DNA from 2 places in the Variovorax sp. P4_B11 genome. Region 2 is predicted to be linked to the other one. Evidence: riboswitches for the same ligand, from Rfam matches in the RefSeq annotation. Region 2 holds a riboswitch; the other holds the start of a gene.
What was found. Region 2 has a riboswitch for glycine ahead of AC1DYD_RS00865 (FAD-dependent oxidoreductase). Riboswitches for the same ligand answer to the same signal wherever they lie in the genome.
Positions count from the first base shown of each region.

Region 1 (15,835 bases), on a different contig from region 2:
CGGCGCTGGGCCGGCGCTATGTCGCCGGCGCGCACACGCTGCGGCAAGAGCTGCTCGGCCAGCAACTGCTCGCCCATGTGCCGCTCGCCGCGCACATCCGCCACAGCCTCGAGCAGGCGCCTGCGGGCGAGTTGCCGCAGGAGCCCTTCCTCGATCTGCTCGAGGAGAGCCTGGACCGCGCCACTGCCGAGCGCGTGCTGCGCACCGCGATCGAATGGGGTCGCTACGGCGAGGTGTTCGAGTTCGATCTGCGCACCGGACTCATTCATTTGCCGGCCGGCGAAGAAGCGGCCTGAAAATGCTCTATAATCGAAGGCTTCGCGGGAGTAGCTCAGTTGGTAGAGCGCAACCTTGCCAAGGTTGAGGTCGAGAGTTCGAGACTCTTCTCCCGCTCCAGATTTCGAATCTGCTGCACGACACGCGAATCGTGCAGGAAATGAAGGCCACCCCCGGGTGGCCTTTTTCCTGGGCGCTCGTTCATCGCGCTCAGGCGCGCGGAACCAGCTTGCGCACCGCTTCTTCTACCGACATGAACACATGGTCGGCGCCGATGGCCTCGATCAGTCCGGTACGCATCGCCTGCGCCTGCGCCCGTTCGTCCGACAGCCTGGCGATGGCCACGATGGTGCCGGCGGAAAGCAGTTCGACGATGGCGCGCCGCAGGATCTGCGACCCCGTGTAGTCGATGTCGATGACGCCGTTGGCCTCGATCACCAGCAGCCTCACCGGCGCGCTCCGGCCGGCGATGGCCCACCGGACCCAGGCGCAGATCCGTTCGGCATTGGTGAAGTTGACCGGCGCACCCGGTGCGAAGACCAGCACCCCGGGCTCATGTTCGAGGGCGGCGCCCGGGGCCGGCGGCCACCACACGGTGCTCCCCGGCACGCGGGCCAGTTCGACGCAGGTGGGCCGGGCGACGATGTACAGGCTGTGCACGAAGGACATCACGATCGCCAGCAGCATGCCGCTCTCGATCGGCAGTGCGACAACGAGCGCCGCACTCGCGGCCACCAGCAGGATCTCGAGGCCGCCGCGACGAATGATCAGGGCCATTTCGTCGATCCTGAAGATGCGCCAGGCGATGTAGACCAGGATGCCCGACAGCGCCGCGTGCGGCACGTAGGCCAATGCGCCCGAGGCCAGCAGCGCGAGCGCGATCACCAGGCCGACCGCGATCAGCGCGGCGATCTGCGAGCGGCCTCCGGACTCCTTCACGACCGCCGTGCTGGGTGGGCTCGCGTCGACGGCGAAGGCGCCGATCAGGCCGGCCAGCACATTGCCGGCGCCGACCGCCCCGAAGTTGCGGCTGACGTTGTCGGACCGGCCCTCGTCCGACGGGAAGGTGCTCGACACCGCCGCCGTCTGCATGACGCAGACCATCGCGATCACCAGCGCAAGCTGCACCATGCGGCTGAACTCCGCCGCGCCGCTGAAGGACGGCACGGCGACCTGCGGCAACTGCACCGAGAGCGCGCCGAGCAGGCTCACGCCGCGGGCGTCGAGGTGGAACACGGCCACCGCGAGAGCGGCCGTCGCCAGGCCGATCAGCGCCCCCGGAATGCGCGGGCTGATGCGCCCCGCGACCAGGGTCACGATCAGCACGCCGGCGCCGAGCGCCAGCGCGTACGGATTCGCGTCTCCGATGCGGGCCAGCAAGTGGACCAGTTGCGTCATCAGGTGGCCGTGCGCGTCCGGGATGCCCAGCAGCGTCGGCAACTGGCCGACGACGATATGAACCGAGATGCCGGCGAGGAATCCGGTCGTCACCGGCACCGACAGCAGCGTGGCGAGCCAGCCTGCCTTGAGCAAGCCGACCGAGACGAGCACGATGCCGACCATCAGCGCCAGCAGCGCGGCCAGTTCGCCATAGCTGTTGGCGCTGGCGGCGGCGATCGACGCCAGGCCGCCGGCGAAGATCGGCGCGATGGTCGAATCCGCCGCCGCCGAGATGAAGCGATTGGCGCCGAAGGCTGCGAAGGCGATGGAGCCGGCGATGAAGGCATAGAGCCCGGTTTCGGGCGGCATGCCGGCGAGCCGGGCGGTGGCGAGCTGGCCGGGGATGGCGATGGCCGCCAGCATCAGGCCGGCGACCAGGTCGCGCGGCAAGGACTCGATCCGATAGCCGCGCAGCGACGAGAAGAACCAGCTTGGCATCATGCGGCCTACATCTCGTCGATCTGCGTGCTCCGGGTCTGCGCCTGCGCCGCCAGCGCGTAGCGCTCGCGCGTTTTCACGTAGAAGCTGGCCCCGAAGCGGCCGACCGGAAAATAGTGTTGCAGCCGCACGCGCCAGGCCTCGGTGTCGATCAATTCGTCGCGCGCGTGCATCCAGCGCACCTGGCCGATGAAGATCTGCCGGCTCTCGGTCTCCAGCGTCTCCCAGAGCGTGCATTCGAAGGCCACCGGCGCCTCGGCGATGCGCGGCGGCTTCACGGCCCGGCTCGCAAGCGGCGTGAAGCCGACCACCTCGAGTTCGCTCACGTGCGGCGGGTGGCGATCGCCGCAGCGGTGCATCTGCTCGGCGATGTCCTCGTCGGCCAGGTGCACCACGAACTCGCCGCTGCGCGCGATGTTGGCCGCGGTGTCCTTGAGCGCGTTGTCCTGCAGCCGGTTGACGCTGATCATGACGATCGGCGGCTCTTCGCCGAGCATGTTGAACATGCTGAAGGGCGCGGCGTTGACGATGCCGTCGGCCCCCAGCGTGGTGACCAGTGCGATCGGCCGCGGCACGATCAGGCTGGCCATCAGCTTGTAGCGCTGGTATTCGGTCAGGGTCGAGAAGTCGATGTCCATGTCGGGTTCCTTGGCGGTCACAGGGCGTTACGGCACGACGCGCCGGCGTGGTTTCCAATGGAGCGCATGCAACGCCCGTGATTCAAAGGAGGATTCAACCATGCCCGAAAGGGACCCAGCAGAATTCAGGCCAGCCAAAGAGTCCTCGATATGGACCGTGGTCCTCGTCGTGGTGGTGATTCTCGCCGCAGCCTTCGCCTGGTGGCGCTGGTCCTTGCAGAAGGAACCGCCGCCGGCACCGCCCGCCGCCAGCGCACCGCCGCCGCAGGACCGTCCCGCGGACATTCCCCGCGCAGCGGTCGCGACGGGGCCGCAGAACCTGGTCGATGCCCTGGCCGCGCCCGAGGCCGCGCTGCCGCCGCTGAACGACGCCGACAGCCGCGTGACCGCGGCGCTCGACGACCTGGTCGGCAAGAAATCGGTCGGGGCCTTCCTCGAGCCCAGCGGCTTCGTGCGGCGCTTCGTCGCCACCGTGGACAACCTGCCGCGCGCACAGGCCACTTCGCGCCTGTGGCCGGTCCAGCGCGCACCCAAGTCCTTCGAGGTCCAGGGCACGGGCGAGCTCAAGACCATCGGCGCCGACAATGCCAGCCGCTACACGCCCTTCGTGCTCTTCGTCGAGTCGGTCGACAGTGCCCGCGCAGCCGCGCTCTATGCCCGGCTCTATCCGCTGTTCCAGCAGGCCTACGAGGAACTGGGCTACCCGAACCGCTACTTCAACGACCGCCTCGTGGCCGTCATCGACCACCTGCTGCAGGCGCCGGAAACCGAAGGCGCGGTGCCGGTGAAGCTGACCGAAGTGAAGGGCGAGATGGCTGCGGAGCGGCCCTGGATCAGCTACGAATTCGCCGACCCGAAGCTCGAGTCGCTCTCGGCCGGCCAGAAGATGCTGGTGCGCATGGGGCCGGTCAACGAGCGCCGGCTGAAGGCCAAGCTGAAGGAACTGCGGGCCCAGGTCGCAACCGGCGCGGTCGCGAAGAAGTAGCGCGGCACGCGCTCAGGCGCCGCCTGCCTGCTCTTCGGCGGAGCAGGCCTGTGCGCGCAGCAACAGCAGCTTGCGTTCGCGCGCGTTGCGGGTGAGGCCCGCCGCCCGCTTGAATTCCTCGCAGGCCTCGGCGCGTCGCCCGAGCTTGGCCAGCAGGTCGCCTCGCACGCTCGGCAGCAGGTGGTAGCCGCGCAGCTGCGGCTCCGCCTGCAGGGCATCGACGAGCTCGAGGCCGGCCGCCGGTCCGAAGGCCATCGACAGCGCGACCGCCCGGTTCAGCTCGACGATCGGCGAGGGCGAAAGCTGGGCCAGCGCCTCGTAGAGTGCGGCGATGCGGGGCCAGTCGGTCTGCGCTGCGGTCGTTGCATGCGCGTGGCAGGCGGCGATCGCGGCCTGCAGGGCGTAGGGACCGAGCGCGCCGCCGAGCTTCTCGGCCCGCGCCAGCGCCGCGAGGCCGCGGCGGATCAGCAAGGTGTCCCAGCGCGCACGGTTCTGGTCGAGCAGCAGCACCGGCTCGCCATCGGCGTCGACGCGGGCAGCCGCGCGCGAGGCCTGGATCTCCATCAGCGCCACCAGGCCATGGACTTCCGGCTCGTCCGCGACCAGCTCGGCCAGGATGCGCCCGAGCCGCAAGGCTTCGTCGCACAGCGCGGGCCGCATCCAGTCCTCGCCGGCGGTGGCCGAGTAGCCCTCGTTGAACACGAGGTAGATGACCTCGAGCACCGACGACAGACGGGCGCCGAGTTCCTGTGCGCGCGGCGCCTCGAAGGGCACGCGGGCGGCGGCCAGCGTTCGCTTGGCGCGCACGATGCGCTGCGCGATCGTGGCCTCGGGCACCAGGAAGGAGCGCGCGATCTCGTCGGTGGTGAGTCCGCCCAGCAGGCGCAGTGTCAGTGCGACGCGAGCATCGGGCGACAACACCGGATGGCAGGCCGTGAACACCAGCCGCAGCAGGTCGTCGCCGACCTCGTCGTCGAGTGCGGCGTCCACCGCTTCGGCGAAGTCGTCGGCTGCGAACGCATGCCGGGCATCGAGTTCGCGGCCGATCTCGCCTTCCTTGCCGGCATGCAGCGTGCGCTTGCGCAGCAGGTCGATGGCACGGTGCTTCGCGGCCGCCATCAGCCAGGCCGCCGGATTGTCCGGAATGCCTTCGCGCGGCCACTGCTCGAGGGCGGCGAGCAGGGCATCCTGCGCCAGCTCCTCGGCCACGCCGACATCGCGCACCCTGCGCGCCAGGGCGCCGATGATGCGGGCCGACTCGATGCGCCAGACCGCGTTGACCGTGCGATGCGTCTCGGCCGAGTCCACGTTCGGGCGTGTCAGGGCTGCTGCTTGGCGCGGGCCTCGTCGAAGACCCGCTTTTCCTGCTCGCGCAGCTCGGGTGTGAACTCGGCGCCGAAGTCTTCCATCTCGAACACCTGGCGCAGCTCGAGCTCGGCACCGTCGTCGAAGGGGGCGCGTCGCAGCCATTCGAGCGCTTCTTCCTTGGAGCGCACCTGCCAGAGCCAGAAGCCCGCGATCAGCTCCTTGGTTTCGCTGAACGGGCCGTCGATGACGGTCCGCTCCTTGCCGGAAAAACGCATGCGGGCGCCCTTCGAACTCGGGTGCAGGCCTTCGCCCGCGAGCAGCACACCGGCCTTGACCAGCGCCTCGTTGTAGTTGCCCATGTCGGTCAGCAGCTGCTGGCTCGGCATCACGCCGGCCTCCGATTCCTTGCTGGCCTTGACGATCACCATGAATCGCATGTTCTTGCTCCTTCGGTTTCGAGGCCGGCGGCAGTCGGGGATCGACCGCACAGTTCCGGGGCTCTGAATGGACGTCGAAGCAGCAGGCGCGAAATCGACAGCCAGCTGGCCATCGACTTGTAAAAGAATGCTTCTCGCGTCAGCTGCCGGCGTAGTCTTCCGTGGGGACGCAACTGCAGAACAGGTTGCGGTCGCCGTAGACGTTGTCGACCCGGCCGATCGGCGGCCAGTACTTGGCCTGCCGCAGGCTGGTCAGCGGGAAGGCGCCGAGCTCGCGCGAGTAGGGCCGGGTCCATTCGGTGCCGAGCAGGCTGGCCGCGGTGTGCGGCGCGTTCTTCAGCGGGTTGTCGTCCTTCGGCCAGATGCCTTCCTCGATGCGGCGGATCTCGCCGCGGATCGCGATCATCGCCTCGATGAAGCGGTCGAGTTCGGCCAGCGGCTCGCTTTCGGTCGGCTCGACCATCAGCGTGCCGGGCACCGGGAAGCTCAGCGTCGGCGCATGGAAGCCGTAGTCGATCAGCCGCTTGGCGACGTCCTCGGCGCTGACGCCGCTGGCGTCCTTGAGCGGGCGCAGGTCGAGAATGCACTCGTGCGCCACGTGGCCGTTGGGGCTTGCGTACAGCGTCGGGTAGTGGTCCTTGAGCCGCGCGCTGATGTAGTTGGCGCTGAGGATCGCGGTCTCGGTCGCGGCCTGCAGCCCCTTGGCGCCCATCATCCGGCAGTACATCCAGCTGATCGGCAGCACCGCCGCGTTGCCCAGCGGCGCCGCCGACACCGCGCCCACCGCGCCGTTCGACGGCAAGCCGCCGGTCGCGTGTCCCGGCAGGTAGGGCACCAGGTCTTCCACCACGCACACCGGGCCGACGCCGGGGCCGCCGCCGCCGTGCGGAATGCAGAAGGTCTTGTGCAGGTTCAGGTGGCTGACGTCGCCGCCGAACTCGCCCGGTGCGGCCACGCCGACCAGTGCGTTCATGTTGGCGCCGTCGACATAGACCCGGCCACCATGCGCGTGCACGATCTCGCACAGTTCCTTGACCCGGGTCTCGAACACGCCGTGGGTGCTCGGGTAGGTGATCATCACCGCGGCCAGCGTGGCGCTGTGCTTCTCGCAGGCGCGCTGCAGGTCGTCGATGTCGACGTTGCCGTCGGCGTCGCAGGCGGTCACCACCACCTTCATGCCGACCATCTGGGCACTGGCCGGATTGGTGCCGTGCGCCGACGAGGGGATCAGGCAGACGTTGCGCTGCGTGTCGCCCCTGGCTTCATGGAAGGCCTTGATGGCGAGCAGGCCCGCGTACTCGCCCTGCGAGCCGGCGTTGGGTTGCAGGCTGATGCCCGCGTAGCCGGTGGCTTCGCAGAGCCAGGCGCGCAGCTGGGCGTCGAGCTGTGCGTAGCCATGCAACTGGTCGGCCGGTGCGAAGGGGTGGATGTTCGCGAACTCGGGCCAGGTGATCGGGATCATCTCGCTGGTGGCGTTGAGCTTCATGGTGCAGCTGCCGAGCGGGATCATGCTGCGGTCGAGCGCGAGGTCCTTGTCGCTCAGGCTGCGGATGTAGCGCAGCATCGCGGTCTCGCTCTTGTGGGTGTTGAACACCGGGTGCGTGAGAAAAGCGCTGCTGCGGCGCAGGTCCTCGGGAAGGCGCAGCTGCGCCGTGGCGGCGATGGCGTCGAAGTCGGGTCCCCGCGTGCCGGCCGTTGCGAACAGTCTCCACAGCATCTCGACGTCGGCCCGCGTGGTGGTCTCGTCGAGCGACAGGCCCAGGTGATGCTGCAGCCGATGGCGCAGGTTGACGCCGGCAGCCAGGGCCCGTTCGTGGATGGCCTGGGTGTCCTCGCCGGTTTGGATCGTGAGCGAATCGAAGGCCGTGCCGTTGACCAGCTCGCGGCCCATCTGTTCGAGGCCCTGGGCCAGCACCGCCGTCAGCAGGGCGACGCGCTGCGCGATGCGGCGCAGACCCTCGGGCCCGTGGTAGACCGCGTACATGCTGGCGACCACCGCCGGCAGCACCTGCGCAGTGCAGATGTTGGAGGTGGCTTTCTCGCGCCGGATGTGCTGCTCGCGCGTCTGCAGCGCGAGCCGGTAGGCCGGCTGGCCGTGGGTGTCGACGCTGACGCCGACCAGTCGGCCGGGCAGCGAGCGCTTGAACTCGTCGCGGCAAGCCAGGTAGGCCGCATGCGGGCCGCCGTTGCACATCGGCATGCCGAAGCGCTGGGTGGTGCCGCAGACGATGTCGGCATCCCACTCGCCGGGCGGTGCCAGCAGCGTCAAGGCCAGCAGATCGGCTGCCACGCAGAAGGCGGCTTCGCACTGGTGTGCGTAGCCGGCGAGCGGACGCAGGTCGTGCACCTGGCCGGTGGTGGCGGGGTACTGTGCGAGCGCGCCGAAGAAGCCGCCGCTGGCCATCAGATGCGGCAGGGTCTCGGACGCGGTGCTGACCTTGACCTCGATGCCCAGCGGCGCGGCGCGCGTGCGGATCACCTCGATGGTCTGCGGATGGCAGTCGCCCGAGACCAGGAACACGTTGCTCTTGCTCTTGACGCTGCGCCGGGCCAGCGTCATTGCCTCGGCGGCCGCGGTGGCCTCGTCGAGCATCGAGGCGTTGGCGATCGCCATGCCGGTGAGGTCGCAGACCATGGTCTGGAAATTGACCAGCGCCTCCATGCGGCCCTGCGAGATCTCGGCCTGGTAGGGCGTGTAGGCGGTGTACCAGGCCGGGTTCTCGAGCACGTTGCGCAGGATCACGCCGGGTGTGTGGGTGCCGTAGTAGCCCTGGCCGATGAAGCTCCTGGCCACCTTGTTCTTCGCCGCGATCGCCTTCAGCTCGGCCAGCGCGTCGGCCTCGGTGATCGGCGCCGGTAGCCGCATCGGGCGGCTGCGGCGGATCGCCGGCGGCACGATGCCGTCGATCAGTTCGGCGCGTGTGGTCGAACCGACCGCAGCGAGCATGGTCTGCTCGTCGTCGGCTTCGATGCCGATGTGGCGGGCGATGAATTCCTCGGCGTTCTGGAGGTCGCGCAGCGAGAGGTGGGAAGGCACGGGAGTCGGCATGGAGGGCTCGGGTGATGGTGCGGGAATCAGCTTTCGGCGGAGAACTTCTCGTAGGCGGTCCCGTCGAGCAGCGCCTCGAGCTGGGTCGGGTCGCTCATGCGCAGCTTGAAGAACCAGCCCGCATCCATCGGCGCGCTGTTGGCCAGCGAGGGGTCGGCGCGCAGCGCCTCGTTGACCTCGGTGATTTCGCCCGAGACCGGCATGAAGACGTCGGCCGCGGCCTTGACCGATTCGACGACACCGGCGACATCGCCCTGCGCGAAGCCCTTGCCGACTTCGGGCAGGTCGACGAAGACCACGTCGCCGAGCGCATCCTGCGCGTGCACCGTGATGCCGACGGTGACCAGCGCCGCGTCGGCTTCGGGGCGCACCCACTCGTGGTCCTTGGTGTACTTGAGGGTCATGGGAAAAACTCCTTGAAGAAAGTCTGGCTTGGAAAAATCGGGTGAGGGACTGTCAGCCCCGGTGGTAGCGGGCCGGCACGAAGGGCATCGTGCTGACTTCCATCGGCACCGGCTTGCCGCGCACCATGGCCTGGATCCGGGTGCCGGGCTCGGCATAGGCGAGCGCGACATAGCCCATCGCGATCGGCCGGTCGACGCTGGGGCCGAGCAGGCCGCTGGTGACCTGGCCGATGGCCAAGCCCTCGAAGGACTCGAGCACGGTGCCGTCGCGCACCGGCACGCGCTCCAGCGCCACCAGGCCGACGCGCTTGCGCTTCAGTGTCTCGTGGTCGAGATGGCCGGCCGTTCCATTGACGGCGATGAGCTGCGCCAGCACCCGGGCCGCACCCGGGAAGCCGCCTTCGCGCGCTCCGCCGCTGCGCCGGACCTTCTGGATCGCCCAGCCCAGCGCGGCCTCGACCGGCGTGGTGCTTTCGTCGATGTCGTTGCCGTAGAGGCACAGGCCGGCCTCGAGCCGCAGCGAATTGCGCGCGCCCAGGCCGATCGGCTTGACCTCGGGCTCGGCCAGCAGCAGGCGGGCCAGCGCTTCGGCGTCCTTGGCGGCGACCGAGATCTCGAATCCGTCTTCGCCGGTGTAGCCGCTGCGCGTGACGAAGGCCGGGATGCCGCCGATCTGCACCGCGCCGCCGGTCATGAAGACGAAGCGCTCGACGCCGGGCGACAACCTGGCCAGCGCGGCCGCGGCCTGCGGGCCCTGGAGCGCGAGCAGGGCGTGGTCGGGCATCGGCAGCACCTGGCAGCGCTGGCCGATCCGGGCCTGGATGTGGGCGATGTCGGCCTGCTTGCAGGCGCCGTTGACGATGACGAACAGCGAGTCGTGGCCCTCGTTGAAGAACATCAGGTCGTCGAGGATGCCGCCCTGTTCGTTCAGCAGCAGTCCGTAGCGCTGCTTGCCGGGCGCCAGCCCGATGACGTCGACCGGCATCAGGCTTTCGAAGGCGGCGGCGGCATCGGGCCCGGCCAGGCGCAGCTGTCCCATGTGGGAGATGTCGAACAGGCCCGCGGCCTCGCGCGTGTGCTTGTGCTCGGCCATCAGGCCGGTGGGATATTGCACCGGCATCGAATAGCCGGCAAAGGGCACCATGCGGGCGCCGAGCGCCAGGTGCAGGCCGTGGAGCGGGGTCTTCAGCAGATCGTCGGATGCGGCAGCCAAGGGCGGTTCTCCAAAAGGGGCAGTGCTTGTTCCATGGCGAGAAGCCATGGGCCACCCCTGCTGTCCGCTTTACCTGAGAGATTCGCCCCACGATCGGGGTTTGCTCCTTCGGTGGGCGGTGCGACGCGACTTTCGCGACCAACCGCCTCTCTCCAGCAAGGAAACGCCCTGAATTGGGGCGTCTTGTCAGTCCTTTTGCCTGAGCGTTCGGGCCCTTGGTTCGGGGGACCTGCGCCTTCGGCGGCCCCACCGCGGCGGGACGCTCTCCTGACCGTTGGAGTGTAAGGGAATCGCGTCCTCCGGTCGTGGATTTCGGCGGCCGCGCTACTTCGAATAGACCAGGTCGCGCAACCCGAGCGAGATGCCGGGCACGTAGGTGACCACCATCAGGCAGGCCAGGATCACCAGCACGAACGGAACCAGGTAGGGCACGATGCGGTCGAGTGAAATCCGTGCCACGGTGCAGGCCGCGAACAGGTTGACGCCGAAGGGCGGCGTGATCATGCCGAGCGCCAGGTTCACCACCATCACCAGGCCGAAGTGCACCGGATCGATGCCGAAGTGCATCGCCACCGGCGCCAGGATCGGCGCCAGCACGATGATCGCCGCGCTGGTCTCGATGAACATGCCGATCACGAACAGCGCCGCGTTGACGCCGAGCAGGAACATCGCCGGCGACTGCAGCACCTCCTGCAGCCAGCGGCCGATGGCGTCGGGCACGCCGGCGCGCGTGATCAGGAAGGCGAACAGGCCGGCGTTGGCGATGATGAACATGATCACCGACGAGGACACCACCGACTTGCGCAGCACCGCATAGAGGTCGGCCGGCCTGATCTCGCGGTAGATCAGCGTGCCGACGATCAGCGCGTAGAGCACCGCCACCGCCGACGCCTCGGTGGGCGTGAAGATGCCGCCGTAGATGCCGCCCAGGATGATCACCGGCATCAGCAGCGCCCAGCCGGCGCGCCAGGTCGCGGTGGCGACGCCGAGCCGGCCGTCGCCGTCGTTCTTGCCCAGTCCCTTGAACTTGCAATAGACGTAGACGAAGGCCATCAGCGCCAGGCTGATCAGGATGCCCGGGCCGAAGCCGGCGATGAACAGCTCGCCGATCGAGACCTCGGCGCTGACGCCGTACAGGATCATCGGGATCGAGGGCGGGATGATGACGCCGAGTTCGGCGCTGGTGGCCTGCAGCGCGGCGGCGTAGCCGACCGGGTAGCCGTGCTTGATCAGGGCCGGGATCAGGATCGCGCCGATCGCGAAGGTGGTCGCCACCGAGGAGCCCGACACCGCCGCGAAGATCATGCAGGTCAGCACGCAGGTCATCGGCAGCCCGCCCTGCACGCCGCCCACCAGGCTCTTGGCGAAGTCGACCAGGCGGCGCGAGATGCCGCCGGTCTCCATCAGGTTGCCGGCCAGGATGAAGAAGGGAATGGCGGCGAGCGGAAACTTGTTGATCGCGTTGAACATCTCCTTGACGGAGATCAGCATGTTCGCGTTGGAGGCCTGGATGCCGAGCACCGAGGCCAGGCCGATGGAAACGGCGACGGAGATGGTGAGTGCGAAGCACACCACCATGGTCGTGATCATCACGAGGGTCATTGAGCGGTTTCCAGTTCGTTGCGCTTCGGGTCGATCAGGTTGGCGATGATGCCGACGACGCAGAACAGGCCGCCCACCGGCAGCGCGACGTAGGCCCAGAACATCGAGACCGATTCGAGGCCAGCCATCGACTGCACGCTGCCGCGCTGCGCGTAGTCCCAGCCCCACCAGATGATCACCGCGATCAGGCTCAGCGCGGCCAGGCACACGACCCAGTCGAGCACCCGGCGGACCTTGGGCGGGCTCCAGCGGTAGAGCACGTCGACGCTGACCATCGCGCCCTGGCGGAAGGCGGTCGGGATGCCCATGAAGACCATCCAGATCAGGCTGATGCGGATCAGGATCTCGGACCATTCGGCCGGTTGTTCGAGCACGAAGCGAGTGACGATCTGGAACACGCCGAGCGAGGAGGCGACCACCAGCATGAAGCAGGCGATCGCCATCGCCAGGCCGGTGGTCCAGCGGTCGAGTGCGAGGAAGGCGGATTTCATGGGCGCATCAGGGTTCGGACAAAAAAACGCCCGCCAGCGCAGGCTGTGCGGGCGCGTGCTGCCGCGAGGAGTTTCGCGGCAGCCGGTTACTTGACGTCGCGGATCTTGTCGAGATTGGCCTTGCCGAACTGCTTCTCGAACTCGGCGTTGACCGGCGCCAGCGCGGCGACGAACTTGGCCTTGTCGACGTTGTCGATCACGGTCATGCCCTTGGCGCGCAGGTCGGCCACGCCCTTGGCGTCGTCCTCGTCGACGCGGGCCCTGTTGGCCTTGATGGCTTCCTTGGCGGCGTCGAGGAAGGCCTGCTTGTCGGCGGCGCTCAACTTGTCGAAGGCGGCCTTGTTCATCACGAAGATGCAGGGCGAGTAGACGTGGCCGGTCAAGGTGAGGTGCTTCTGCACCTGGTCGAACTTGGCCGAGATGATGACCGGCAGCGGGTTCTCCTGGCCGTCGACCGTGCCCTGCTGGAGCGCGGTGAAGACCTCGGGGAAGGCCATCGGCGTGGTGATGATGCCGAAGCCCTTGTAGGCCGCGATGTGCACCGGGTTCTCCATGGTGCGCATCTTCAGGCCCTTGAGGTCCTCGGGCGCCTTCACGTCGCGCTTGCTGTTGGTCATGTGGCGGAAGCCGTTCTCGCCCCAGCCCAGCGCCTTGAATCCCTTGGCGTCGAACTTGACCAGCATGTCCTGCCCGATCGGGCCGTCCAGCACGGCGCGGGCGTGTGCCTTGTCGCGGAACAGGAAGGGGACGTCGAGGATCTTGGTCTCGGGCACGAAGTTCGGCACCGGGCCGGTCGAAGAGAAGGCGAGTTCCTGGGTGCCGAGCTGCACGGCCTCGATCGATTCGCGCTCGCCGCCGAGCGAGCCGTTGTAGAAGGTCTCGACCTTGTAGCGGCCGTTGGTGCGCGTCGCGACTTCCTTCGCGAAGGTGTCGATGGCGACCCCCTGGTGCGAGTTCTGCGAGGTCGAGATGCTGATCTTCATCGTCGTCTGCGCAAGGGCCGCGCTCGCGATGCCAAAGCCGAGGATCAGGCCTGCGGCCAGTTGGCGCAATTTCATGGGGATGTCTCCAGAATGGGAAAGAGTTCGGGCCCGGGCCCGCAAGGCAGCCTGCGACTATGCCGCAATAGCAAGCTTCACCTCGTCGGGATTTTCACGGACGCAGTCGCGCTCCTTTTTTTGAGGCCGAGTCTAGGCGCTGGGCGGCAGTTGCCCGCGGCGCCGGCGCATCAGGTGTTCGAGCGCCTCGAACAGCGCCTCGCTCAGCAGTGCCAGCGCCGCGGCGGGCACGGCGCCGGCGACCAGCAGCGCGCGGTCGTTGAGCGCGAGCCCGGTCACGATGCGTTCCCCGAAGCCTCCAGCGCCGATGAAGGCGGCGATGGTGGCGGTGCCGATCGCGATGGTGGTCGCGGTGCGCACGCCGGCCAGCAGCGTGGGCAGCGCCAGCGGCAGCAGCACCACGTGCAGGTTCTGGCCGCCGGTCATGCCGAGCGCGGTGCCGGCCTCGCGCAGGCCGGCGGGAACTTCGGCCAGCCCGGTCACGGTGTTGCGCATGATCGGCAGCAGCGAATACAGCGTCAGCGCGATCAGCGCCGGCAGCGTGCCGATCGCGCCCAGCAGCGAAATCAGCACGGCCAGCAGCGCCAGCGAGGGGATGGTCTGCAGCAGACCGGTCAGGCCCAGCACCAGGGCGCGCAGCCGCACATGCGCGAACACCGCGATCCCGAGCGGCACGGCGATGAGGATCGCGACGCCGACCGAGATCGCGACCAGCAGCAGGTGCTGGCGCGCCAGCCGGCCGAGGTCGGGGCCGAACAGCTTGGCCATGAAGCCGCGGGCGGCGTTGTCGGACGGGAGGGCGGCCGGCGAACCCGGCTGCGTCGTCGCCAGGAAGTCGCGCGCAATGACGTCGAAGGCCACGCCTTGCAGTTCGGCGCGCGCGTTCATCGCGATCATCGAGCGCTCGTCGATGCGGCCCTCGAGCGGCTGCAGGGCGGCCCAGGCGGCGGGCAGCCGCGCCGGCAGGTCGAGCCGGTACAGCAGCACGGCGTCGTAGCGCGGGAAGTAGCCCTTGTCGTCCGCGAGCACGCGCAGGCCCAGGTGGTCGATCTTGGCGTCGGTGGTGTAGATGTCGATGACGTCGACCTGCTTGGCGGCGATGGCTTCGTAGGCCAGGCCGTGGTCCAGCCCGGTCGGCGTCTGGCTGAAGCCGTAGCGCGCCGCCAGGCCCTGCCAGCCGTCGGCGCGGCCGATGAACTCGTTCGAGAGGCCGAAGCGGAGTTCGCGCTGGCCGGCCAGATCGCTCAGGGTGCGAACGCCGAGCCGGTCGGCGTCGGCGGCGCGCATGGCGAGCGCATAGCCGTCGTTGAATCCGAGCGGCACGGCCACGCCGAGCCCGAGCGGCCGCAGGGCGGCGTTCATGGCTTCGCGCGTCATCGATGGCGAGCCCTTGAGGATCTCCAGCGCGATGGTTCCGGTGTACTCGGCGTAGAGGTCGATCCCGCCGGAGCGCAGGGCCTCGTAGACGATGGCCGTGTTGCCGAGCCCCTGCCGCACCACAGGCGCAACCGCGGTCCTGGGCGCAGCGGTCTGGGCCAGCACCTCGGCCAGGATGTAGGACTCGGTGAAGCGCTTGGAGCCGATGCGCAGCGCCTGCTCCTGGGCGGTCGCGGCCACGGCGGCGCCCAGCAGCAGGATGAAGGCCAGGACAGCGAGCCCGGTGCAGCGCAGCAGTTGCATCGCGGCCAGTGTATCGGCGCCAGGCCCGGCCGCGGCCTCATGGGGGGTGAAGATTCCCTTTCTCCTACAACCGATCGTGCGTGCCGCTGATGTGGCGCCGCTCGGCCGCCCTGCACAGTCCGAACGTGCTGATCAACTACATCCGTCGCGGTCAAGGCAAGCCCCTGCTCCTGGTGCATGGGCTGGGCAGCAGTTGGCGGACCTGGCAGACCATCCTCGACCCGCTGGCTGCCGAGCGCGCCGTGGTCGCGCTCGACCTGCCGGGCTTCGGCAAGAGTCCGCCACTGGAAGGCGAGGTGTCGATGCGCACGCTGGCGACCGCCGTGGCCCGCTTCCTCGGCGAGCACGACCTGCTGGGTGTCGATGCGGTCGGCAGTTCGTTCGGCGCGCGCCTGGTGCTCGAGCTGGCGCGCCGCGGCGGAGTGCTGGGCACGGTCGTTTTGCTCGGACCGAGCGGGTTCTGGGCCGGCTGGGAGCGCATGGCGTACCAGGCCTCGCTGTGGCTCTCCATGCGGCTGGCGCGAGGCCTCGCATTCGCCATGCCCGCGTTGGCTGCCCACGAATGGTCGCGCATGCTGTTGCTGGCCCGGTTCTCGTCCCAGGCGCGTCGGCTGCCGCCGGCGCTGGTGCTGGAGGAGATGCACAGCTTCGCATCCGCCCCGTCCCTCAGTCTCATGCTGAGGGATTTCGTGCGCGGATCGCCGCTCGAGGGCTCCGCCGTCGGGACGCTCGGGAAGCCGGTCGTGATCGGCTGGGGCCGGCTCGACAGGATCTGCCTTCCGAGCCAGGCGGCACGCGCGCAACAGCTGTTTCCCG
Region 1 is NZ_JBFUHO010000004.1:277,408-293,242, reverse strand. It holds gene AC1DYD_RS06985 (ABC transporter ATP-binding protein) at 1-296, shown strand, start outside; tRNA gene AC1DYD_RS06980 (tRNA-Gly) at 321-396, shown strand; gene AC1DYD_RS06975 (SulP family inorganic anion transporter) at 487-2,157, opposite strand; gene AC1DYD_RS06970 (flavin reductase family protein) at 2,163-2,792, opposite strand; gene AC1DYD_RS06965 (DUF3014 domain-containing protein) at 2,893-3,777, shown strand; gene AC1DYD_RS06960 (RNA polymerase sigma factor) at 3,790-5,085, opposite strand; gene AC1DYD_RS06955 (YciI family protein) at 5,097-5,522, opposite strand; gene gcvP (aminomethyl-transferring glycine dehydrogenase) at 5,662-8,571, opposite strand; gene gcvH (glycine cleavage system protein GcvH) at 8,598-8,975, opposite strand; gene gcvT (glycine cleavage system aminomethyltransferase GcvT) at 9,028-10,188, opposite strand; glycine riboswitch at 10,239-10,354, opposite strand; glycine riboswitch at 10,370-10,468, opposite strand; gene AC1DYD_RS06935 (TRAP transporter large permease) at 10,513-11,790, opposite strand; gene AC1DYD_RS06930 (TRAP transporter small permease) at 11,787-12,281, opposite strand; gene AC1DYD_RS06925 (TRAP transporter substrate-binding protein) at 12,368-13,339, opposite strand; gene AC1DYD_RS06920 (ABC transporter permease/substrate-binding protein) at 13,472-15,019, opposite strand; gene AC1DYD_RS06915 (alpha/beta fold hydrolase) at 15,109-15,835, shown strand, end outside.
Region 1: it holds a riboswitch for glycine, as region 2 does, so the genes downstream of both, gcvT (glycine cleavage system aminomethyltransferase GcvT) here and AC1DYD_RS00865 (FAD-dependent oxidoreductase) in region 2, are expected to answer to the same signal.

Region 2 (15,835 bases):
GCGAAGGCTTGCCAGGACGGGCCAATCAAGGCGCGCGACGCGGCATGTGCGTTGGCACATGCAAGGAGCGCAACGCCGAGTGGCTCGTCCTGGCAGGCCTTCCCTGCGGGTTGCCGGGCCAAGGGGCCGTCTGCGGCGTTGCCCGCGCTTGCAAGGCGAAAGCCTTGCTGCGCGCGGGCGCCTTGCATCCAGCCCCTTCGCCCGGCAACGCGATCCCCGGAAATAGTGTGAACAGGCCCTAAGGGCGCCGGAAGGCGAAGTCGAGTTCGGGCCGAAGTCCGCTGACGATCCGCGCGATCGACTTGCCCGCGCCGCAGGCATGGATCCAGGTTCGAGCGCCGGGCGCGGTGTTCAGGAACAGGTTGGGGAGGCGGGTCTTGCCGATCATCGGCAGCCGGTTGGTGCTGGCCGCGTGCATGGCGGTATCGAAACTGGCCCGCGCGGCGTCGGCGACGCCGGGCAGCAGCATCTCGGTGCGGCGCACGATCGCCCGGAAGCGGTCCGAGTCGGGCTCGGCCTCTTCGTCGAGCCCGGCCCGCACGACGGCCCGGACCTGCAACTGGTCGCCGGCCGGCGTTTCGATGCGCGTGATGCGCAGCTTGCCCTGGCGGTCGCGCAAGGGCATGCGCGGCGCCAGCGAAGGGTTCAGGATCGGCATCGTGACGATGTATTCGCGCACGAAGCGCAGCGGCATGTCGATGCCCAGGTCTTCGGCGTGCGGCACGCTCGACGCACCCAGCGCCAGCACGTAGGCCTGTCCGCGCAAGGTGGTCGGCTCGCCGGCGGCATCGAGCAGCTCGACATGGTCGATCCGGCCGTTGCGTTCCTTGAGCGACACCACGGTGTGCCGCGTCATGAAGCGCACGCCGGCGGCGCGGCACAGGAACACCAGGCTGGCGGCGAACTGCGCCGGATCGCGCGCCGGGTCTTCCTGCGCGTGGGTCGCTCCGGCCAGCTTGCCGCCCATCGCCTTCAGCGCCGGTTCCAGGACGATGGCTTCGTCGGCCGACAGCAGCCGTTCCTCGCAGCCGAGGCTGGACCAGTGCGTGGCGCCGGCCGTCCGGACCCGGAAGGCCTCGGGATCGGTGTAGATGTTCATCAGGCCGGCCGAGCGCGAGCCCTGGGGCACTCCGGCTTCGTCGCGCAGGGCGCGCGCGCTCTTGCGGCTGTACGCCGCCAGTCGCACGAGATGGTCGAGGGGATCGCGCTTGGCCGGCGTCCCGACGGCCCGGTCCATCAGCCTGGAGAGGCCGCGACGGATGCCGCTGCACAGCCTGGACAGCTTCCTGCCGCGCCGGGGCGATGCCGCTGCGGCCGGCGCTGCGGTCGACTGCTCGGCGGTCGCCAGGCCGCGTGCCTTGGCCGCCGGCGTCGCATGCCGGTCGACCACGGTCACTTCGTGTCCGAGCTGTTGAAGATAGTAGGCCGAGGTCACGCCGAGCAAGCCCGCGCCAAATACAACCACGCGCATGTCCGAATCCTTTTGGGAGGGCATGAACGGCGGGCGTTAGCGCTTACTGTAAAAGCGGCAAGACCCGGGGTTCAGACTGCCGCTCCCCCTGTCTCTGTTACCTGAGAGTTTCACCACGCGGCCACTGGCAGCGGGTTTGCTCCTTCGGTGCACCACTTGGCGTGGTGGCTCTCCAGTCGGCGATTGATCGAATTGAGGCAGTGCCTGAACCGCGGTTTGGGCGGTTCACCTGAGCGTTCATGGGAGATTGCGCCATCGGTGGGACGGAAGCGTCCGCTTTTCTGCTGGGCGGATTTTATAGAGGAAACCGGTTTCCGTGTTTTTCAGGCCCGGCGCAGGCGGGTGAACAGCTCGAACTCCCAGTTGCGCATGCCCAGCAGCAAGGTGTAGCCCTCGCGCTCCTTGGGGGTCAGTTTCTGGTCGGTCTGGTGCTGCTGCGCAAAGTCCTGGGCCACCCGCTGCAGCCGGTCGAGGAAGGCCGGTGCCAGCGACTTGCTGATCGATCCGTGCACCAGCAGCAGGCCCTCGGCCGGGCCGTCGAAGCCGCCGCGGTAGTAGTCGAGCACCACGTTCTCGCGGAAGAAATCCATCACCGGCCCGTGCGGGCGCCAGCGGAAGGTCTTGGCGAGCTTGAGTCGGTAGCGGTTCAGCGGCCGCAGCTCGATGATGCCGATCCGGTCCAGCTGGGCCAGGTAGCCGATGCACTCGGCCTCGGTGATCCGGTAGGCGCCGACGATCTGCTCCAGCGTCCACTGGCTCAGCACGCAGATCGCCAGCAGCAGCAGCTTCTTGTCCTTGACCACCGCCTTCTCCTGCTCGAGCGTGAGCTCCTTGAGCAGGGGCTGCGCGTCCGCCACCCGGCGCGCCAGCTCGGCGAAGTCGATCTTGAGGGCCCGGCAGATGGCGTCGACCCGGGTCAGCGGCATGTCGCCCTTGGCCAGCATCCGCTTGACGCTGGACTCGGCCATGTCCAGCGACTTGGCCAGGTCGGCATAGGTCATGCGGGCGGATTTGAGTTCGTTCTTGAGGGCATTGACCAGGTCGACGGTGGTACTCATGGCGAGAGGGAGTATTGCGGATTGATACCCGGGGTGGTGAAAAAGTGCTCCGTATCGATTCTCGATGCCGTCCGAGGGGTTGACAACCTAGATTCCACCTCCTCGAGCACCCATCGGAGCCTGCCATGTCCCTGCCGTCCCTCTCCCGCCGCGAACACGCCCTGCTGGCGCTGGCCGTGCTGCTCGTCGGCGCGGCGGTACTCGGTCCCACGGTTGCGGCACCGGGCGCGGCCGCCTTTGCCGATGGCCGGTCCTGGCGCGCGCTGCCCAACGCCGTGAACGTGTTGAGCAACCTGCCTTTCGCCGTGCTGGGCCTCTGGGGCCTGCGCTGGCTGCACTGGCTGGACCGCGCCCATGACCAGCTGCAGGACGCCGCACCGTTGCCCCAGGCCGTCGCGCCGGCGCCGGTCCATGCGCTCGACTGCGCCTGGATGTTCTTCGCCGGCCTGGTTCTCACGGCGCTCGGGTCGGCCTTCTACCACCTGCAGCCCGACGACCTGCGGCTGGCGGCGGATCGGGCCGGCATGGCGGTGGCCTTCGCGGGGCTGGTCGGCTTTGCGGTCTGCGAGCGGGTCAGCGCCCGCGCCGGCTGGACGGCCGCCTGGTTCACGCTGGCCGGCGGGCTGCTGGCCGCGGCCGTCTGCCATGGCACCGGCAATGCATGGCCCTGGGCGGTGCTGCAGTTCGGCGGCATGGCGCTGCTGCTCGCGCTGGCGCTGGTTCGCCCGGTGGCCGGCGCCATCGGCCTCAAGCTCGGCGGGGTGCTGTTCTTCTACGCGCTGGCCCAGCTGTTCGAGCTGGCCGACCCCGCGATCTACGCCGCCACGCACCAGCTGCTGTCGGGCCACAGCCTCAAGCACCTGACGGCGGCCCTGGCGGCGCTCCCGGTGCTCCACGCCTTGCAGGCGATGGGGCGGCAGACGCTGCGGCACAATCCGCACGCCGCCCCGCTGACTGCTGCCTCCACCTGAATGATGACACCCACCACCGAAGCCGCATCCGCCAGCCAGCCCGAGGGGCCCGCCCACGCCAACCAGTTCGCGCTGCTGGGGCAGCGGCGCTTCGCGCCCTTCTTCTGGACCCAGTTCGCCGGCGCAGCCAACGACAACCTGTTCAAGTTCGCCTTCACGGTGATGGTGACCTACCAGCTGCAGCTGAACTGGATGCCTCCGGCGATGGCGGGGCTGGCGATCGGCGCGCTGTTCATCCTGCCCTTCCTGTTGTTCTCGGCCACCGCCGGGCAACTCACCGACAAGCACGACAAGACGAAGATGATCCGCTTCGTCAAGAACCTGGAGATCGCGATCATGGCGATCGCCGCCTGGGGCTTCCTGCGGGCCGACGCGGCGGTGCTGCTCGGCTGCGTGTTCCTGATGGGGCTGCACTCCACCCTGTTCGGTCCGGTCAAGTTCGCCTACCTGCCGCAGGTGCTGGCGCCGCGCGAGCTCACCGGCGGCAACGGCATGGTCGAGATGGGCACTTTCGTCGCCATCCTGCTGGGCCAGGTCGCGGGCGGCCTTCTGGTGGCCTTGCCGCAGGTCGGCCATGCCACCGTGGCCGTCGCCTGCCTGCTGCTGGCCCTGGCCGGACGCGCGGTGGCGCAGGCGATCCCGCCGGCCCCGGCCACCGACCCGGGCCTGGCGATCAACTGGAACCCGGTCAGCGAGACCTGGCGCAACCTGAAGCTCGCGCATGGCAACGTGGTGGTGTTCCGCTCGCTGCTGGGCATCTCGTGGATGTGGTTCTTCGGCGCCGTCTTCCTGGCCCAGTTCCCGAGTTTCGCGAAGGAGGTGCTGCACGGCGACGAGCAGGTGGCTTCGCTGCTGCTGGTGGTGTTCTCGGTCGGCATCGGCGCCGGCTCGCTGCTGTGCGAGACGCTGAGCCGGCGCCAGGTCGAGATCGGCCTGGTGCCGCTGGGCGCGATCGGCATGAGCGTGTTCGCGATCGACCTGTACTTCGCCTCGCGCGGGCTGCCGGCCGGGGCGCAGCTGGGGCTGGGCGCCTTCACGGCCCAGCCGGCGCACTGGCGCGTGATGGCCGACCTGGGCCTGCTGTCGCTGTTTGCCGGGCTCTACAGCGTGCCGATGTACGCGCTGATCCAGATGCGCAGCCAGCCCACCCACCGGGCCCGCATCATCGCGGCCAACAACATTCTGAATGCGCTCTTCATGATCGCCAGCTCGGTCATCGCCGGGGCGTTGCTGAAGGGGGGCTTCACGATTCCCCAGATCTTCCTGTTCACCGGCATCGCCAACGCGTTGGTCGCTTTCTACATCTTCATGCTGGTGCCCGAATACCTGCTGCGCTTCGTGGCCTGGGTGCTGTCGCACTTCGTCTACCGCTTCGACATCCGGGGCCAGGAGCACATTCCGGCCGACGGGCCGGCGGTGCTGGTCTGCAACCACGTGAGCTTCATCGACGCGGTGCTGCTGATGGCCGCCAGCCCGCGCCCGATCCGCTTCATCATGGACCATCGGATCTTCCGCGTGCCGGTGCTCGGCGGGCTGTTCCGGCTGGCCAAGGCGATCCCGATCGCGCCGCAGAAAGAGGACCCGGCCGCCTACGAACAGGCCTTCGCCGACGCCGCGCAGGTGCTGCGCGACGGCGATCTGCTCGCCATCTTCCCCGAGGGCGCGATCACCCGCGACGGCAGCCTGCAGCCCTTCAAGGGCGGCGTGATGAAGATCCTCGATGCCGCCCGCGCCGGCGGCATCGAGCCGCCGGTGGTTCCGATGGCGCTGACCAACCTGTGGGGGTCGTACTTCAGCCGGATCGAGGCGCGCGACGGCCAGAACGTCGCCATGGTGCGGCCGTTCCGGCGCGGCTTCTTCAGCCGCGTGGGGCTCCGCGTCGGCTGTGCGATGCCCCGCGCCGAAGTGCAACCCGAGACCCTGCAGCGGCGCGTGAGCGTGCTCCTCGGCACCTGAGGTCCGTCCGGCCGATGCCCAGCCCCCGCGAGATCCTGCACGTGCTCACCTGGCTGGGTGACAGCGGCTTCCTGCTGCCCGCTGCGCTCTGGATCGCGGTCTGGCTCGGCATCCGCAGTCACACCCGAGCGCTGGCGCTGCTGTGGATCCTGCTGTTCGGTTTCGGCGGCAGCCTGATCGCCAGCTCCAAGATCGCCTTCCTCGGCTGGGGCATCGGCAGCGCCAGGCTCGACTTCACCGGCTTCAGCGGCCATACGGCGATCGCTGCCAGCGTCTGGCCGGTGGCCTGCTGGCTGGCCGTCTCGCGCTGGGAACATCCCGTGCGGGTCGCGGCGGCGGTCTTCGGATGGCTGCTCGCCGCCTTCATCGGCCTCACCCGGCTGGCGCTCGATGCCCATTCGTTGTCGGAGGTGGTCGCCGGCTATGCCCTCGGCATGGTGGTCAGCGCCACTTTCCTCTGGTCGCAGCACCGGCTGCCGCATCCGCGCGTCAGCTGGACGCTGGTGCTGCTGAGCCTGGCCACCCCGATGTTCTTCCTTCGGCCCGGCACGCCGGCGCCGACCCAGGGCCTGCTCGAAGTGATCGCCGTGCGGCTGGCCGGGATCGAGCGGCCCTTCACGCGCGCGGACCTGCTGGCGGGCCGCCGGGCGCCGCTTGGTATCAAGTAGCGATACCGGCGGCGCAGGGTACCGCGACCACGACACGAATGCGCTTCAGGCGGCGAAGGGGCGGACCATGATCCGCGCACTTTCACTTCCTGGACGAGAAGATCCCATGAAGCAGTACCTGCTCACTTTTCTGGTCGCGGCCTGTGCCGTGTGCACCCCTATCGTCGCGCCGGCCGCAGCCTTCCTGCAGGGCGAGGCCATCGTCAGCGCGTCGATGCCCCCGGCCATGGGCCGCGAGCTGCCGCAGGCCGGGAATTCGTGGTGAAGCGCGAGCCCACCAATTTCGGCCCCTACGAGCGCGAGTACCGGGAGCGCGTGTCCCATCCGCAGCATGTGGTGAAGGTGGTGCTGCAGACGGGCCTGGTGGCCGCGACCGTGATCGTGGCCGGCGTGTTCGTGTTCCCGATGAATCCCGAAGCCGGGCCCGCGGTCGTCCAGAATCGGCCGCCGGCAAGCAACACAACGTCCCGAGAGGAAGAATGCAATGAGCAAGGCACTGCGCCTGTCCGAAAAGTGGTTTCGCCGCGGCCTCTGGGGGGTGGCGATTGTGTTCGCTGGCTTCCTGGTCGGGCTCGGTAGCACGATCGTCGGCGACCTGCCGCGGGTCGAGCACCGGATCGAGCTCGACGATTTCATCGACCGGGCGGCGGCCGACCCGTTGCGCCACACGGTGCGCGATGCCGAGCGCAGCGAGCAGCAGGCCGCGCGCGAGCGCGAGCAGGCCGATCTCAAGCTGGTCACCGCGCAGCAGGCCAGCCGGGCGGCGCGCGAGACCTTCGGCAACTGGCTCGCCACCCGCCGCGCCACCGCCCAGCCCGATCAGGACACCGAGTTGATCGCCCGCACCCGGGCCCTCGATGCCCTGAAGGCGAAGGAGGACGAGGCCGAGCGCAACGTGGTGGCGCAGCGGCAGATCGCGCTCGACGCCCGGCAGTCGCGCCAGCGGGCGCAGCAGCAGCTGCTGGTGCTCGAGGAGGCGGCGCGCAAGCGGCTCGATGCCGAGAACCGCAAGGTCGAGTTGCGGGTGTTCCTGTACCGGCTGGCGCTCACGCTGCCGCTGCTGGTGATCGCCGGCTGGCTGTTCGCGAAGAAGCGCAAGAGCACCTGGTGGCCCTTCGTGTGGGGCTTCATCTACTTCGCGCTGTTCGCCTTCTTCGTCGAGCTCGTGCCCTACCTGCCGAGCTACGGCGGCTACGTTCGCTATGTGGTGGGCATCGTGCTGACGGTGCTGGTCGGGCGCTACGCCATCCTGGCGCTCAACCGCTACCTGGCGCGGCAGAAACTGGCCGAGGCGCAGCCCGAGACGGTGCGCCGCAACGAGCTGAGCTACGACACGGCATTGGCACGGCTGTCCAAGAGCGTCTGCCCGGGCTGCGAGCGCCCGGTGGACCTCAAGAACACCGAGATCGACTTCTGTCCGCACTGCGGCATCGGCCTGTTCGACCATTGCCGTGCCTGCGATGCGCGCAAGAGCGCCTTCGCCAAGTTCTGCCATGCCTGCGGCACGGCGGCGGATCCAGGTGCTGCGCCCCGCGCGCCGTTGCCGGGGCCGCTTCAGGTCCAGCCGGCGTCCACCACGTAGTCCTGGGCGGTGCACATCTTCGAATCGTCGGCGGCGAGGAACAAGGCCATGCTGGCGATGTCCTCGGCCATCACGCGGCCCGGCAGGCATTGGGCGGCATCGATCTCGGCGGCCGATTCGGGCTTGACCCAGAGCCGCAGCTGGCGCTCGGTCATGACCCAGCCCGGCACGATCGCGTTGACCCGGATGTTGGCCTTGCCGAGGTCGCGCGCCAGCGAGCGCGTGAGCCCGCGCGCGGCCGACTTGCAGGCCTGGTAGACCGGATAGCCGGCGCCCTTGATCATCCAGCTGATCGAGCCGAAGTTGATGATCGAGCCGCCGCCGAGCGCCCGCATGTCGTCGGCCACCGCCTGGGCAGCGAAGAACTGGTGCTTGAAGTTGACCGCCACGAGACGGTCGAAGTCCTGGCTCGTGACGTCGGCCATCTGGTGCCGGCGGTCGTTGGCGGCGTTGTTGAGCAGCACCTGGATCGGCCCGAAGCGCGCGCGCACCGCGGCGATGGTGGCGGCCAGCGCGGCCACGTCGGTGACATCGCAGGCCTGGAACAGCGGCGCGTTGCCGCCGCCCAGCTGCTGCGCCAGCGCCGTGCCGGCCGCGGCGTCGAGGTCGCAGAAGCCGACCCGTGCGCCCTGCGCATGGAAGGCGCGCACCAGGCTCTCGCCGATGCCGGAGGCGCCGCCGGAGATGAAGACGGTGCGTCCGGTCAGCGACGGGTAGATGGCGGAGGGGGCAGGGGAGGTCGATGAGTTCATGCGCAAATTCTGACCGTCCGCCGTGTCGCTCGCCACCCGTGTGAACGAGAATGCGCGCGTTTGCAACACCTGACGGGATGCCAATCGAATGAGCGCAGACCCCACGCACCCAGCCGGCCCGGAAGGACTGGTCGAACTCGCAGCCGGCCCGATGCGCCTGCTGCTGGCCCCGCGGGTCGGCGGCGCCATCGCGGCCCTGCACGAGCAGCGCGGCGGCGAGCGGCTCGATTGGCTGCGGCCGGCCTCGGCCGAGGACCTGGCGCGGGGCGATCCCTTCGCGATGGGCAGCTTTCCGCTGCTGCCGTGGTGCAACCGCATCCGCGACGGCCGCGCGCGGTTTGGCGGCCGCGACATCGCGATCGCCGCCACGCACCCGGCGCGGCCGTCCGGCAAGCATGCGCTGCACGGTCTCGGATGGCTCCGGCCCTGGCAGGTGGCCGAGTCCGGGCCGGCGCAGGCCCGCCTCGCGCTGGCCTTCGAGGCCGACGGTCAATGGCCCTGGGCCTTCGAGGCGACGCAGCGTTTCGAGCTCGATCGGTCGGGGCTTCGCTGCACGCTGGCACTGACCAACCGCGACACGGCGCCGATGCCCGCCGGCATCGGCCACCACCCGTACTTTCCGCACCGTCCCGGGACGCGGCTTCGGACCGCCACCGCCGCCATGTGGCGCGCCGATGCCGAGGTGATGCCGGTGGCGCTCGAGCCGACTGCCGAGGTGGCGCGGCTGCGCGAGGGCGTGCCGCTGTCGAGTCTCGACCTCGACAACAACTTCACGCGCTGGCAGCGCGAGGCCCGCATCGAGTGGCCCGATGCCGGTCGCACGCTGGTGCTGTCGGCCGACGCGCCGCTGGACTTCTTCGTCTTGTACTGCCCACGCGGCGGCGGCCATTTCTGCGCCGAACCGGTGAGCCAGTGCACCGACGCGATCAATCTCTCGGATCGGCACGGGCCGACCGAGATCGGCGGTGCGGTGCTGGCCCCGGGCGAGACCCTCTCGGGGTCCTGGTCGCTGCGCTCGGTCTAGCTCAACGGGACTCGCCCGGGGCAGTCCTTCATAGCATCTAGATTCCGCGCGCCCGATCGGCCTTGAAGCGGGCACGGAACCCGGCAAAGCTTCCGGCGTCGAGCGCGTCGCGGATCTCGCGCATCAGGTTCAGGTAGTAGTGCAAGTTGTGGATGGTGGTCAGCATCGGGCCGAGCATCTCGCCGCAGCGGTCGAGGTGGTGCAGGTAGGCGCGGCTGAAGCCGTCGCGCCCGCCCGCTTCCCACGGCACGCCCGAGGCGCCGGCACAGGCGTGGCAGCTGCAGCTGGCATCGATCGGCTGCGGGTCGCTCTTGTGGCGGGCGTTGCGCATCTTGAGGTCGCCGTAGCGCGAGAACAAGGTGCCGTTGCGCGCGTTGCGGGTCGGCATCACGCAGTCGAACATGTCGACGCCCTGCGCCACGCCTTCCACCAGGTCCTCGGGCGTGCCGACGCCCATCAGGTAGCGCGGCTTGTGGGCCGGCAGCCGGTGCGGCGTGTGGCCCATGATGCGCAGCATCTCGTCCTTGGGCTCGCCGACGCTGACGCCGCCGATCGCGTAGCCCGGAAAGTCCATCTCGACCAGCTGCGCGAGCGATTCCTCGCGCAGGTTCTCGAACATCCCGCCCTGGACGATGCCGAACAGCGCATTCGGGTTCTCGAGCCTCGAGAACTCCGCCTGGCAGCGCTTCGCCCAGCGCAGGCTGAGCGCCATTGACTGGCGGGCTTCGGCCTCGGTCGTCACGTGGCCGTCGACGTCGTAGGGCGTGCACTCGTCGAACTGCATCACGATGTCGCTGTTGAGGAGGGTCTGGATCTGCATCGAGACCTCGGGCGTGAGGAAGAGCTTGTCGCCGTTGACCGGCGATGCGAATTTCACGCCTTCCTCGCTGATCTTGCGCATCGCGCCGAGCGACCAGACCTGGAAGCCACCCGAGTCGGTGAGGATCGGCTTGTCCCACTTCTCGAAGGGGTGCAGGCCGCCGAAGGCCGCCATGACGTCGAGGCCGGGCCGCATCCACAGGTGGAAGGTGTTGCCCAGGATGATCTGGGCGCCCATCTCGTGCAGGCTGCGCGGCATCACGCCCTTGACCGTGCCGTAGGTGCCCACGGGCATGAAGATCGGGGTCTGCACCACGCCGTGGTTCAGCGTGAGCGTGCCGCGGCGCGCGTGGCTTTGCGGGTCGGTGGCGAGGAGTTCGAAGTTCAGCATGATGTGAAAGGGGTTCGTGCGAGCAGCATGGCGTCGCCGTAGCTGAAGAAGCGGTAGCGCTCGCGGATCGCGTGGGCGTAGAGCGCCATCACGCGCTCGTAGCCGGCGAAGGCGCTGACCAGCATCATCAGCGTGCTCTTGGGCAGGTGGAAGTTGGTGACCAGCAGGTCGACGTGAGCAAACACGAAGCCCGGCGTGATGAAGATGCGGGTGTCGCCGCTGGCCTCGCCGCTCTTGGCCCAGCTCTCGAGCGTGCGCACGGTGGTCGTGCCGACCGCGATCACGCGGCCGCCGCGCGCCTTGCACTCGGCGATGGCGCGCTGGGTCGCCTCGGGCACCTCGCAGCGCTCGGCATGCATGGTGTGCGCGGCGATGTTCTCGGTCTTCACGGGCTGGAAGGTGCCGGCGCCCACGTGCAGCGTGACGTTGGCGCGCCGCACGCCGCGGGCCTCGAGTTCGGACAGCAGCACGTCGTCGAAATGCAGCGCTGCGGTCGGCGCCGCCACCGCGCCGGGCACGCGCGCGAACACGGTCTGGTAGCGGCGCTCGTCGTCGGCCGAATCGGTGTGCGCGATGTAGGGCGGCAGCGGCACGTGGCCGCAGCGCGCCATCAGCGCGTACGGGTCTTCGCCCGCCGGGCTGTCGAAGCGCAAGCGGAACAGCGCGCCGTCCTCCTCGGGCCAGCGGCCCAGCAGCGTGGCCGTGAAGCCGCCGGTCATCGCCAGCGTGGTGCCGATCGGCGGCTTCTTGCTGACCTTCATGTGCGCCACCACTTCGGCGCCCTGCAGCACGCGCTCGACCAGCAGCTCGAGCTTGCCGCCGGTGGGCTTCTCGCCGAAAAGCCGCGCCTTGACCACGCGCGTGTCGTTGAACACCAGCAGGTCGCCGGGCCGCAGCAGCGAAGGCAGCTGGTTGAAGATGCGGTCGACCGGTGCGGGGCCGGTGCCGTCGAGCAGGCGCGAGGCGCTGCGTTCGGCGGCGGGATGCTGGGCCACCAGGTCGGGCGGCAGGTCGAAATCGAAATCGGAAAGCGTGAAGGCGCGCATGGTGCTTGAGGGCCGGACGGGCCCGTGCCAAGGAGGCATGGGAAAGAGGGAGGCGAGGAGCCGGGCAGAATTGTCCCATGCCCGCCGAGTCCAATCCCCTGTCCGCCGAAAAGCCCGTTGCCGCGCCTGCGCCCGGCACCGGGCTCAGCGTGGTCCAGCGGGCGCTGCGCAAGCTCGGCCTGGTGCGCGACATCGATTTCGCGCTCTACCTGCCGATGCGCTACGAGGACGAGACCCGCATCGTGCGGCTGGCCGACGTGCGGGACGGCGAGATGGCGCAGATCGATGCCGTGGTGACCGAGAGCGAGGTGGTGTTCCGGCCGCGGCGCCAGCTGATCGTGACCGTGGACGACGGCAGCGACACCTGCCAGCTGCGCTTCTTCAATTTCTACCCCTCGCAGCAGAAGCAGCTGGCCATCGGCGCCCGGGTGCGGGTGCGCGGCGAGGTGCGCGGCGGCTTCATCGGGCGGCAGATGATGCATCCGGCCGTGAAGGCCTCCGGCACCCCGCTGCCGGAGGCGCTGACGCCGGTCTATTCGACCATTGCCGGGCTGGCCCAGCCGGTGCTGCGGCGCGAGGTGCGCAGCGGCCTGGCGCGGGCGGTGCTCGACGAGACCCTGCCGGCGGGCGCCACGCCGCACGGTGCCTGGGAGCTGCGCCGGGCGCTGAGCTTCCTGCACTATCCTGCGCCCGATGTCTCGATGGCCACGCTCGAGGATCACAGCCATCCGGCCTGGCAGCGGCTGAAGGCCGACGAACTGCTGGCGCAGCAGCTGTCGCAGCTGCAGGCGCGGCGCGCGCGGGCGGCGCAGCGGGCGCCGGTGCTGGACGCCGCGGTCTCCGGCGCTTCGCTGCATCGCGAGCTGCTGGCCGCGCTGCCCTTCGCCCTGACCGGCGCGCAGCAGCGCGTCGGCGAGGAGATCACGCGCGACCTGGCGCGCGCGCTGCCGATGCACCGGCTGCTGCAAGGCGACGTCGGCTCCGGCAAGACCGTGGTGGCGGCGCTGGCGGCGGCGCGCTGCATCGACGCCGGCCACCAGTGCGCGCTGATGGCGCCGACCGAGATCCTGGCGGCCCAGCATTTCGGCAAGCTGGTCGGCTGGCTCGATCCGCTGCTGGCCGAGCGGGGTCTGCGCGTGGCCTGGCTCACGGGCAGCCAGAAGAAGAAGGAGCGCGACGCGATGTCGGCCGCGGTCGAGAGCGGCGAGGCGGCGCTGGTGATCGGCACCCACGCGGTGATCTCCGAGAAAGTGCGCTTCAGGAAGCTCGCGCTGGCGATCATCGACGAGCAGCATCGCTTCGGTGTGGCCCAGCGCCTGGCCCTGCGCGGCAAGGCCGTCGGCGAGCTCGAACCGCACCTGCTGATGATGAGCGCAACCCCGATCCCGCGCACCCTGGCCATGAGCTACTACGCCGACCTCGACGTCTCCACGCTCGACGAGCTGCCGCCGGGCCGCACGCCGATCGTCACCAAGCTGGTGGCCGAGCACCGCCGCGACGAGGTCATCGACCGGATCCAGGCCCAGCTGCAGCAGGGCCGGCAGGTCTACTGGGTCTGTCCGCTGATCGAGGAGAGCGAGGCGGTCGACCTGCGCAACGCCACCGAGACCCGCGACGAACTGGCCGATGCGCTGGGCGACCAGGTCGGCGTCGGCCTGCTGCATTCGCGCATGCCGACCGCCGAGAAGCAGGCGGTGATGGAAAGCTTCACGGCCAACAAGCTGCAGGTGCTGGTCAGCACCACGGTCATCGAGGTCGGGGTCGACGTGCCCAACGCCTCGCTGATGGTGATCGAGCATGCCGAGCGCTTCGGGCTCTCGCAATTGCACCAGCTGCGCGGCCGCGTCGGCCGCGGCGCCGCGGCCTCGGCCTGCGTGCTGCTGTACGCGCCGAACGAAGGCGGCCGGGTCGGCGAGACCGCGCGGGCGCGGCTCAAGGCCATGGCCGAGACCAGCGACGGCTTCGAGATCGCGCGCCGCGACCTCGAGATCCGCGGCCCCGGCGAATTCCTCGGCGCCCGCCAGTCGGGCGCGCCGCTGCTGCGCTTCGCCGACCTCAGCACCGACGTCATGCTGCTCGACTGGGCCCGCGAACTGGCGCCGCAGATGCTCGATCGGCACCCCGAACTCGCCGCCAGACATGTGGACCGCTGGCTCGGGAGCAAGGCCGAATACCTCAAGGCCTGACCCTCAAGGGCGGCGCAGCCAGGCCGGCTGGTGAAACACCGCGGAACCGGCTCCGCCGGGCCGCCGGTGTTGCCCCCGGCCGGGGGGTGGGCGCCCCGACACGATGTGCGGGGCAACCTGGGGGCGAGCAATAATTGACGAAAACTATGACGCTAACGGAACTCAAATACATCGTCGCTGTCGCCCGCGAGCGCCACTTCGGCAAGGCCGCCGAGGCCTGCTACGTCTCGCAGCCCACGCTGTCGGTGGCGATCAAGAAGCTCGAGGACGAGCTCGAGGTCAAGCTCTTCGAGCGCAGCGCGGGCGAGGTTACGGTGACGCCGCTGGGCGAGCAGATCGTGCAGCAGGCGCAGAGCGTGCTCGACCAGGCGGCCAGCATCAAGGAGATCGCCAAGCGCGGCAAGGACCCGCTGTCCGGGCCGTTGAACCTCGGCGTCATCTACACCATCGGCCCCTACCTGCTGCCCGACCTGGTGCGCCAGAACATCGCCCGCACGCCGCAGATGCCGCTGGTGCTGCAGGAGAACTTCACCGTCAAGCTGCTCGAGATGCTGCGCGCCGGCGAGATCGATTGCGCGATCATGGCCGAGCCCTTTCCCGACACCGGCCTGGCGGTCGCCTCGCTCTACGACGAGCCCTTCATGGCCGCGCTGCCGGCGCACCATCCGCTGGCCGATCGCGAGTCGGTGAGCTCCGACGAGCTCAAGAAGGAAACCATGCTGCTGCTCGGCACCGGCCACTGCTTCCGCGACCACGTGCTCGAGGTGTGCCCCGAGTTCGCGCGCTTCTCGAGCAATGCCGAAGGCATTCGCAAGAGCTTCGAGGGCTCCTCGCTCGAGACCATCAAGCACATGGTGGCTTCGGGCATGGGCGTGACGCTGGTGCCGCGGCTGTCGGTGCCGGCCGAGGCGCTCAAGCCGCGCACCAAGGGGCGCAAGGAGGTCGAGCAGATCGTGCGCTACCTGCCGGTGCGTGACATCCATGGCGGCGAGCCGCCGACACGCCGCGTGGTGCTGGCCTGGCGCCGCAGCTTCACGCGCTACGAGGCGATCGCAGCCCTGCGCAACGCGATCTATGCTTGCGAACTGCCAGGCGTCAGGCGTCTGTCCTGACGTCCTGCGATAGAGTGCGGCTGTTGCGAAGCGGCCCTCTCCGCTGGCCCCTGTCTGCTGCCGTCAACCCTCCTGTAGAAAGAACCTGTCGCCATGGCCAAAGTCATCAAGAAGCCGAAGTCGCCCGCCACGCCCGCGCCAGCACCCTCCGCCGGCAAGGTGCCGAAAAAGGGAGGCGTCAAGGTCGCCGAGGAATCGGGCAGCCGCAGCGCGCCGATCATCAACATCGGCATCGATCGGCAGGACCGCGCCGCCATCGCCGAGGGCCTGAGCCGTGTGCTGGCCGATACCTACACGCTCTACCTGACCACCCACAATTTCCACTGGAACGTGACCGGCCCGCACTTCAATTCGCTGCACGCGATGTTCATGGGCCAGTACACCGAGCTGTGGGGCGCGACCGACGTCATCGCCGAGCGCATCCGCGCCCTGGGCCACTACGCGCCGGGCTCCTACGCCGAGTTCAGCAAGATCGCCACCGTGCCCGACGTGCCGCAGACGCCGCCCAGGGCGATGGAGATGGTGCGAATCCTGGTCAAGGGCCACGAGACCGTGTCGCGCATCGCGCGCGCGTTCATCCCGGTGGCCGAGGAAGCCGGCGACGATCCGACCGCCGACATGCTGACCGCCCGCTGTACCGTGCACGATCAAACGGCCTGGATGCTGCGCTCCCTGCTCGAAGAGTGACTCGCTGGCAGTGGCCCACCCCGTGTCGATGATGCCCGGGCATTCACGGATCGCGCTGTGGCTCGACCTGATCCGCTGGAACCGCCCGGCGGGCTGGCTGCTGCTGCTCTGG
Region 2 is NZ_JBFUHO010000001.1:160,350-176,184, forward strand. It holds gene AC1DYD_RS00865 (FAD-dependent oxidoreductase) at 239-1,471, opposite strand; glycine riboswitch at 1,550-1,657, opposite strand; gene AC1DYD_RS00870 (helix-turn-helix domain-containing protein) at 1,795-2,529, opposite strand; gene AC1DYD_RS00875 (hypothetical protein) at 2,655-3,500, shown strand; gene AC1DYD_RS00880 (MFS transporter) at 3,501-5,456, shown strand; gene AC1DYD_RS00885 (phosphatase PAP2 family protein) at 5,471-6,124, shown strand; gene AC1DYD_RS00890 (hypothetical protein) at 6,231-6,389, shown strand; gene AC1DYD_RS00895 (serine endopeptidase) at 6,609-7,706, shown strand; gene AC1DYD_RS00900 (SDR family NAD(P)-dependent oxidoreductase) at 7,679-8,458, opposite strand; gene AC1DYD_RS00905 (aldose 1-epimerase) at 8,547-9,482, shown strand; gene tgt (tRNA guanosine(34) transglycosylase Tgt) at 9,520-10,692, opposite strand; gene queA (tRNA preQ1(34) S-adenosylmethionine ribosyltransferase-isomerase QueA) at 10,686-11,738, opposite strand; gene recG (ATP-dependent DNA helicase RecG) at 11,816-13,924, shown strand; gene AC1DYD_RS00925 (LysR substrate-binding domain-containing protein) at 14,071-15,036, shown strand; gene AC1DYD_RS00930 (Dps family protein) at 15,130-15,723, shown strand; gene ubiA (4-hydroxybenzoate octaprenyltransferase) at 15,752-15,835, shown strand, end outside.